2 regions of the Latilactobacillus sp. VITA-14 genome follow, and region 1 is predicted to be linked to the other one. Evidence: riboswitches for the same ligand, from Rfam matches in the RefSeq annotation. Region 1 holds a riboswitch; the other holds the start of a gene.

The links. Region 1 has a riboswitch for thiamine pyrophosphate ahead of thiM (hydroxyethylthiazole kinase). Riboswitches for the same ligand answer to the same signal wherever they lie in the genome.
Region 2: it holds a riboswitch for thiamine pyrophosphate, as region 1 does, so the genes downstream of both, thiT (energy-coupled thiamine transporter ThiT) here and thiM (hydroxyethylthiazole kinase) in region 1, are expected to answer to the same signal.

What each region holds. Positions count from the first base shown of each region.
Region 1 is NZ_JBJKTM010000018.1:26,920-31,239, reverse strand. It holds gene thiE (thiamine phosphate synthase) at 1-74, opposite strand, end outside; partial or broken gene thiD (bifunctional hydroxymethylpyrimidine kinase/phosphomethylpyrimidine kinase) at 67-878, opposite strand; gene thiM (hydroxyethylthiazole kinase) at 871-1,680, opposite strand; TPP riboswitch at 1,752-1,857, opposite strand; gene nagE (N-acetylglucosamine-specific PTS transporter subunit IIBC) at 2,085-4,103, shown strand; gene ACF1X7_RS07915 (DUF1002 domain-containing protein) at 4,157-4,320, opposite strand, start outside.
Region 2 is NZ_JBJKTM010000005.1:70,816-75,135, reverse strand. It holds gene ACF1X7_RS03605 (alpha/beta fold hydrolase) at 1-476, shown strand, start outside; gene xerS (tyrosine recombinase XerS) at 1,122-2,183, shown strand; TPP riboswitch at 2,326-2,422, shown strand; gene thiT (energy-coupled thiamine transporter ThiT) at 2,471-3,073, shown strand; gene ACF1X7_RS03590 (heavy metal translocating P-type ATPase) at 3,132-4,320, opposite strand, start outside.

The sequences.
Region 1 (4,320 bases):
AAATCATCCATACCGGTATTTTGGGTACCCGCTACCAAATAAGTTTGGAACATTTCCCGGGAAATGTTAGTCATGATGAACCTCCTGATAAGCCCAGTGATTGGTTGGTCCGTGGCCGTGACCAACAGCAATCGGATTAGCAATTGCGGCTTGGATAAAGGCTTTGCTAATATGAATTGCTGCTTTCAAAGGGGTGCCCTTAGCTAGCTCGGCGGTTAAACAAGCTGAAAACGTATCTCCAGTGCCATGTGTTCGTTTAGTAGCAATTCGTGGTGTAGTTAACCATTCATCTTGTCCATCAGCGTAGAGGACGTAATCGGCGGCTTGTGATTGATAGTCTAAATGGCCCCCTTTGATAATGATATTCTTGGCGCCCATTTGTTGGAGTTGGTGGGCCGCTTGTTTGAAATCAGCTGTTGTCTTTATGCGGCTGCCCGTGAGAACTTCGGTTTCGGGTAAGTTGGGTGTCAGCACTGTGGTTAGCGGCAATAATTCAGTACGTAGGGTATCGATGGCATCGTCGGCAAGTAGCTGTGCACCGCCCTTGGCAATCATTACAGGATCAAGGGTAGCGGCCCCCAATCATAATGGCGTAGATTTTCAGCGACCGTTGCAACATGTTCAGCATCTGCCAACATTCCCGTTTTGCAGGCACGAATTTTAAAGTCAGTAGTCAATGAAGCGAATTGTTGATTGATTAGTGATAGTGGTAGTGGCAGACTGGCTTGAACGCCAAGCGTATTCTGAGCGGTGATCGCGACAACTACATTGGTTGCAAAAACATGGCGCTCTTGGATAGTTTTAATATCAGCTTGCATACCAGCACCACCACCGCTGTCAGAACCGGCGATGGTTAGAGCTTGTGGGAATTCATTCATGAGTAGGCACCTCACTTAGTTGGACGGTATTTGCTACTTTGGCTGGGGTAATGTGGAATAAATAATCGATTAATTGGGGATAGAAGGTCCCAGGTAGCGGTGTTTCCATTGCTGTGGCTACTAGTTCGCCGGCAACGGCAAATGTGGCGGCTGCTTCGATAGCGGCTTGGTAGGGATCTGCAGGATGAACTGCAACAAATGCACCACAGAGACCCGATAACATATCACCTGAACCAACATGTGTTTGAAAAAGTGAGGTACCATTTGAAATCAGCGTAACGCGTTGACCGTCTGTAATAATGTCGGTCGGACCCGTTAATAAAATTATGGTGTGTAAACGATTGGCCGCGGCCTTAGCAATAATGACTGGATCGCTATTTCCATGCCCGGCGTCGATGCCATTTGCTTGCCAATCTATCCCAGCAAAATAAGCAATTTCACCTGCATTACCACGAATGAGAGTTGGTGTGTCAAGTATTAATAGTTGCTCGATAATTTGCTGGCGGTAGGCCAGTGAGCCAACTGCCACTGGATCAAGAACAATGGGTTTTTGTTGTTGATAAGCGGCGGTCATTAGGGCCATCATTTCTTGAATCTGTGGTGCCCACAAACTACCAATATTAATCGTAATGGCTTGTGCGATGGTAACAATTCCCTCCGCTTCTTCTGGTGCATTAGACATAATTGGTGAGGCACCGATTGCATTTTGTGCGTTGGCGACCTGATCAATTGTGACGCCATTTGCGACATTAGCAACGATTGGATTGAGCGCTCTAACTTTTTCTAACAGTGAAACAACCATATAAAAACCTCCCTTAAAAACTAAAAAAACCACTTAACGATGCACGAATGCATAGAAAAGTGGTGTGAGTAGTCTAAAGAAAGGCACTTTCCTACGCAAGTCTGAACTTACAGGTTCAAAGGGATCAGGCTGTACAAACCTATCTCAGTTCTTCTAAGAACACCCCTAGTGCAAAGCGATTAATTTGTACCCTCAGTATAGAGAGTGTGGTAGGTGAATGCAACCGTTTTATTTGGTGAATCAGATATTATTTGTTAACTTTTAGGTATAGACCAATATTTTTTGTGTGCATGAAACCGCTTCAACCGCTATTTATAAAGGTCTATACCGGTTGTTAAGCGCTTGCTTATCGTTTACATTAATGATTTAATCATATTAACGAAAAAATGAATGGAGAAAAACTTATGAAGAATTACTTACAACGAATGGGTCGTTCATTAATGTTGCCAGTTGCTGTTTTACCAGCAGCCGCAATTTTAATGGGGATTGCGAACTGGGTTGGCAATGGCGATTCAAACGCAAACGTCTTTACAATTTTCTTATCAGCCGGTGGCGGTGCAATTTTAAATAACCTGCCATTATTATTCGCCGTTGGTTTAGCACTCGGGATGTCTAAGGATCAAGATGGTGCAGCTGCACTTGCTGGTTTAGTCGCTTTCTTAGTGCCTAAGACAATCTTGGCACCTGCTTCAATTCAAGCGATGCAAGGTTTATCAGACATCGCTAAAGTAAATCCAGCTTTTGGTAAGATTGAAGGGAATGTTTTAATCGGGATTATTGCCGGCTTAATTGCGGCTGCAATGTATAATCGCTTCCACAACGTGAAGTTGCCAATGGCCCTCTCATTCTTTAGTGGGAAACGTTTAGTGCCAATTATGGCGGCAACTGCAATGATGGTTGTTTCAGCTATCTTGTACTTTGTTTGGCCAGCCGTCTTTACAGTATTAGTGTCATTTGGTGAAGCAATTTCTAAATTGGGTTGGTTTGGTGCCGGTCTATACGGCTTTTTCAACCGTTTATTAATTCCAACCGGATTACACCATGCCTTGAACTCTGTGTTCTGGTTTGATGTTGCTAACATTAATGATATCGGGAATTTCTTGGGTGGTGCGAAATCACTTGCGATTGGTTCAGCTGTGATTGGTAAGACAGGGATGTATCAAGCTGGTTTCTTCCCAGTCATGATGTTCGGCTTACCTGCTGGGGCTTACGCAATCTACAAAAATGCTCGTCCAGAACGCCGTAAAGCAACAGCTTCATTGATGTTAGCTGCTGGTTTTGCGTCATTCTTTACAGGGGTGACAGAACCACTTGAATTCTCATTCATGTTTGTTGCATGGCCACTTTATGTATTGCATGCAGCTTTCACAGGGATTTCATTGGCTGTTGCTGCTTTCTTCCACTGGACAGCTGGTTTCGCATTTAGTGCTGGATTAGTCGATTATGTTTTAAGTTTGAAAAACCCAGTTGCTAACCAACCGTTGATGTTATTGGTTGAAGGGTTGGTCATGGCAGTTATTTACTACTTTGGGTTCAACTTTGCCATCAAGAAATTTAACTTGATGACACCAGGTCGTGAAGCAGAAGATGCTGTTGATGAAGATACTGCTGGCGTTGAAACAGACGCTACTGATGATAAATTCATGGTTCAAGCAAAACGGATCTACGCTGCAATCGGTGGCAAAGACAATATCAAAGTGATTGACAACTGTACAACACGTCTTCGATTACAATTAGAAGACACTGCCAATGTTAACCAATCAGCGATTAAAGCTGCTGGTACTGCTGGGATTAACGTTTTAGATAAAACAAACATTCAAATTATTATTGGAACAGAAGTCCAATTTGTTGCTGATGCTTTAAAAGAACTTTATAACCACAATACGCCAATCGCAACAAGTACACCAGAACAAGCTGCCGCACCAGTTGAAGCACCTGTTGATAGCGATATTAACTCAGGTGAAACAGATGTTTTCTATGCAGTTGCTAATGGTGAATTGATCGATATTGAAAATGTTGATGATCCAACTTTTGCTCAAAAAATGCTCGGTGATGGCTATGCTGTCATTCCAACAGACGGCAAAATTGTTGCACCAGTTGATGGGACTGTTATGACTGTGTTCCCAACGAAACATGCAATCGGGATTAAAACAACGAACGGTTTAGAAGTCTTAGTGCACATGGGAATTGATACGGTTGAATTAAATGGCGCACCTTTTGCAGTCGCTGTTGAAGAAGGCCAAACAATCAAACATGGCGACTTATTAGCAACGGTTGATTTGAATCAAATTACTGCTGCTGGTAAGAAGACGGCAATGATGGTGATCATTACCAACATGCCCGCTGTTGATTACATTAAGTTTAACGCAATGAGTACCACAGTTGCTGCAGACGCAGTTGCCTTAAAAGCAACAACGAAATAATGAATAAATAAAAAGCCCCGCAAACTTCAGTTTGCGGGGCTTTTTTGTGTTATTTAGTTAAATAATCCTTTGAAGAAATTAGCCATGCTATCAAAGAGTTTTTGAATGAAGTTCCGATTGCTTTGGGTGTTGAGCTTATTGAAGATGTTTTTCGCACCACTTTGGATATTATTCATTAACTTACCGGCTTGATTCTTGAAATCATCCGAATTTAAAG
Region 2 (4,320 bases), on a different contig from region 1:
TTAATCACTTAATTTTAGTCGGAACAGGTCCCCAGGGTGACTCAGAAATCGCCAAAGTGGGGCGCATAACAACTTTTGACTTAATTCGGTCCTTCTTAACGCATAGAGACGTTAAGGAATACCTCTTCTTCACCAGAACGCCCCAAGGCAAACAGGCTGGTAAAGCGTTCATTAACCGGTTAAAACAGCGTGAAATTGTTGAAGATAAAGCCATTACGTTAGCCGCTTATCGTCGTCAATTAATGGCAATTAAACAGTATGCGCACGATCAACCGGCAAACCTGGCACAAATTAACCAACCAACATTGATTGTCAACGGCGATCACGATCGAATGGCACCTGTTAATGGTTCATATGAATTACATGAACGGATTTTAAATTCCCAATTAAAACTTTACCCAGATGCTGGTCATATGGCGTTATTCCAAAATCCAAATGACTTTGCAGCTTTGTTGGCTCAGTTTTTAAATCACTAATTACAGAAGCGTCATTTTAATATGGCGCTTTTTTGCTGCGCTTAAACGCTGGTGACGAGTGGGTAGGCTTAGTTAATTTTTTAAATCTATTTTAGTTTACATAATATATATTATGCGAAGAAACGCTTATCCCTTAAAAGAGCGCTAAAATAACCACTTATTATCCAACATCATTCAATTGATTTGATGAACCGCACTTAATGCGTTTGTTTTTTACACTGCACGATTCATAAACTATTACAAGTTACTCAACGCCAATATGATGAATCAAACTGACTGGCCAACCGATATCGCCAAACTTAACTTTAAATTCAGAATTCATCTAAGCTCAGGCACAAATCCGTGATTAATCTGACGATTATGGCAGATTTTAATTGGTAAATACGCATATTAACACATCTTAGCCTTAAAACTCACATATCAAATCGTTAAAAAAGGCCTTAAACGTTGATATACCAACTTTTAAACGGAATAAGGATCTTTAGGTTGCTATGCAGATAGTCGAATAAGACCATCTGATCATCAGTTTGCGGAACGGTTTGCAATACAAGTGTTGTTAAAATTATGGTTTTAACAACACTTGTAGTATTCTCACCTCATTTTTGCTAAACTATCTTTAAACTGTTAATTAAGGAGTCTTCCATCATGGATCAACAACGTTACTTAGAACTCTGCGAAAAGCAACTCGCCAATCTTCCGGATTACATTCGTAAATTCTACATTAACCGCCAGGCAAACGCCTACTCTTCTGCAACGCTCTATCAATACTTACAAGAATACGTTCGCTTTTTCACCTGGTTAGTTGATGAACAGATCGTCGCGGTCCCCTCTATCGACCAGATGCCACTGACCGCACTCGAAAAAATGAAACTCGAAGATATTGAGCTCTACAAGATTTTTCTAATGAATAAGCGTAAACAAAATAACCATAAGCTCTCCTTTCAAGCCGTTAACCGCTCGATTAACGCATTAAATGCGCTCTGGTACTTCTTAACCATTGAAGCCGAACAAGCTGATGGTGAGCCTTATTTTTACCGAAACGTCATGAAGAAGGTGAAACTACTTAAAGCTTCAGAAACAATGGCGACACGTTCACGACACATCAGCAAACAACTGCTGACCGGTGAAAAGAAACACGACTTCATCACCTTCATGCAAGTTGATTACCCTAACTTGCTTTCTAATCGCCAACTGGCATCATACAAGCAAAATTGCGAACGCGATATTGCCATCTGTGTACTGGCGCTGGCAACGGGCATCCGACTATCAGAGTTGGCCCAAGCCAACATCAACGATTTGAATCTTGAACAACTTACAATTACCGTGATCCGTAAAGGCGGACAGCAAGATACTGTCCCAATTGCTCCGTGGAGTTTACCTTTTTTAAGGGATTACTGCCAGATTCGTAAATCACGCTATCTAAAAGAAGATAATGAACAAGCCTTATTTGTCAGTCGCTATCGTGGCAGCGCCAAGCGTATGAGCAACTATGCCATTGAAAAGTTAGTCGCGAAGTATTCTGAAGCATTTGGCGTGCGTCTCACACCACACAAGTTCCGCCATACACTTGCCACTGATCTCATGGCGGCAACTCATAGTGAAACAATTGTTGCGACCCAACTAGGCCAAACGACCACGCAAGCTACTCACTTATATACGCACGTCGTTGCTGATGAACAACGCTCGGCAATGGACCAGCTTGAATAGCCACTATTAGTGCTCTTCTTGGCAACGATTATCAACGTCGTTCTAACAGTCATTTGGTTTACATCAATTCGTCGATTTACACATTGCTTGACTTATACCAGCTATCGAGTATACTGAAAGCGTTCCTAAAAATTAAATGTTAACCATCGCAAAGGGGAGCCATTGGCTGAGAGTGATTTTAATCAGACCCTTCGAACCTGTTTGTTAAGACAAGCGTAGGAATTGTGATGGAGTTGAAATGATAACTCCTTTTTTGTGTTGGTTGAACAAGAAAAGGGGTTATTTTTATGCAACATCAGCGTCTATTGATTCAAATTGAAGGGGCAATCATCGCGGCATTTGCCGTGGCATTGGAATACATCCCCCATACAGCGGGGCCTTCCGCAATCGAAGTCTCCTTTGGGATTATCCCTATTGTAATCTACAGTTTACGCCGTGGTGCCATTCCTGGAATGGTCTCCGGCTTAATCTGGGGTCTACTAGACTTAATCTTACGTGGATTAGGAAACGGTAGTGTCTTGAACGTATGGCAAGGATTGCTAGAATTTACCATTGCCTTCATGGTTGTTGGTTTAGCAGGTATCTTACAACGACCTATTCAAGCAAGTATTCAAAATCATACAAAAGTCAAAACGATGACCCTTTTATGGATGGCCGCATTTTTTGGTACTTTTGCAAAATACTTCTGCCACTTCTTAGCCGGTGCCGTTTATTGGGGCTCATACGCTCCCAAAGGTATGAATGCTTGGCTATACTCGCTCACTGTTAACGGTGGCAGCTTTATCGCTAGCTTCATTCTAACCGGCATCGTTCTATGTATTTGTTTAGCCATGGTGCCTAAGTTATATTTACCAAAAGACATGGTTTTACACGTACAATCTGAAAAATAAACAAAAAAAGAGCCGTATTAACACTTGAATGGTGTTAATACGGCTCTTTTTAATTCCCTTAACGATCCGTTCTAGCTCGTAATGCATATAAGATTGAAACTGTATCGACAACCTCTTGGAATAAAGCCCCCACTAATGCTGGAACAATCCCGGTGCTGGCAATCAACATTAACCCAATACAGATTGCAATCCCAATCAAAACCGCCTGGCGAGCAACGCGCATCGTGTCACGCGCGATTTGAACGGCACGACTAACCCGTCCTAAATCATCTTTTAGAATCACCACATCCGCTGATTCACTTGCGGCTGTTGCGCCATGGGCCCCCATCGCAATCCCGACATCAGCACTTGCCAGTGACGGTGCATCGTTGACCCCATCACCAACCATAATTAGTGGGCGTTGGTCTTGCGGTACTTGTTCAATTAAATGAATCTTATCGACTGGCAGACAGCCTGCATGGACGTCATCAATTCCGACTTGTTCCGCAATCTGGTGCGCAGTTGTCGCTTGATCGCCTGTCAACATCATCAAACGCGTAATCCCCAGTTGATGGAGCGTCTGCATCGTGGCCGGTGCTTCTGGTCGTAAATGATCGATAAACGTAATGTACCCCGCATATTGATCATTGATCGCAACGTAAACAGTGGTTTGTTCTTGCAGAGGCTGTTGCGCATCTGGCGTCACGAATTGATGTTTCCCAACACGAACCGTTTGTCCAGACGACAGCGTCGCAACTACCCCAGCGCCCGTTGCTTCTTTTAATGTTTCAATTGGTTGTAATTGTTCTACCTGTGCCGCTTTAACAAGTGACCGTGCTAAAATATGCGAAGATTCTTGCTCCGCACTAGCCGCCAATTGCAATAAATCGGTTGGTGCGATACCAATCACTGACACAACTTGGTCAACCGTCAATTGACCATTCGTAATTGTTCCAGTTTTATCAAACGCTGCTGATTTAGCAGACGCTAATTTTTCAATTGTTGTGCCAGCCTTGACAATAATCCCGTTTCGACTAGCACGACTCATCCCTGAGATTAACGCGATAGGCGCTGCCAATATTAATGGGCACGGCGAAGCCACGACAAGCACTTCTGCAAACCGTACTGGATCCTTAGATAACCACCAAGCTACTCCAGCAATCACATACGCAACTAATGTAAATGGCACGGCATATCGATCAGCTAAGCGCACAAAATGCGCTGGTTGTGCCGCAGAGGTCTCTACAAGCCGTACAATTGCTTGATAT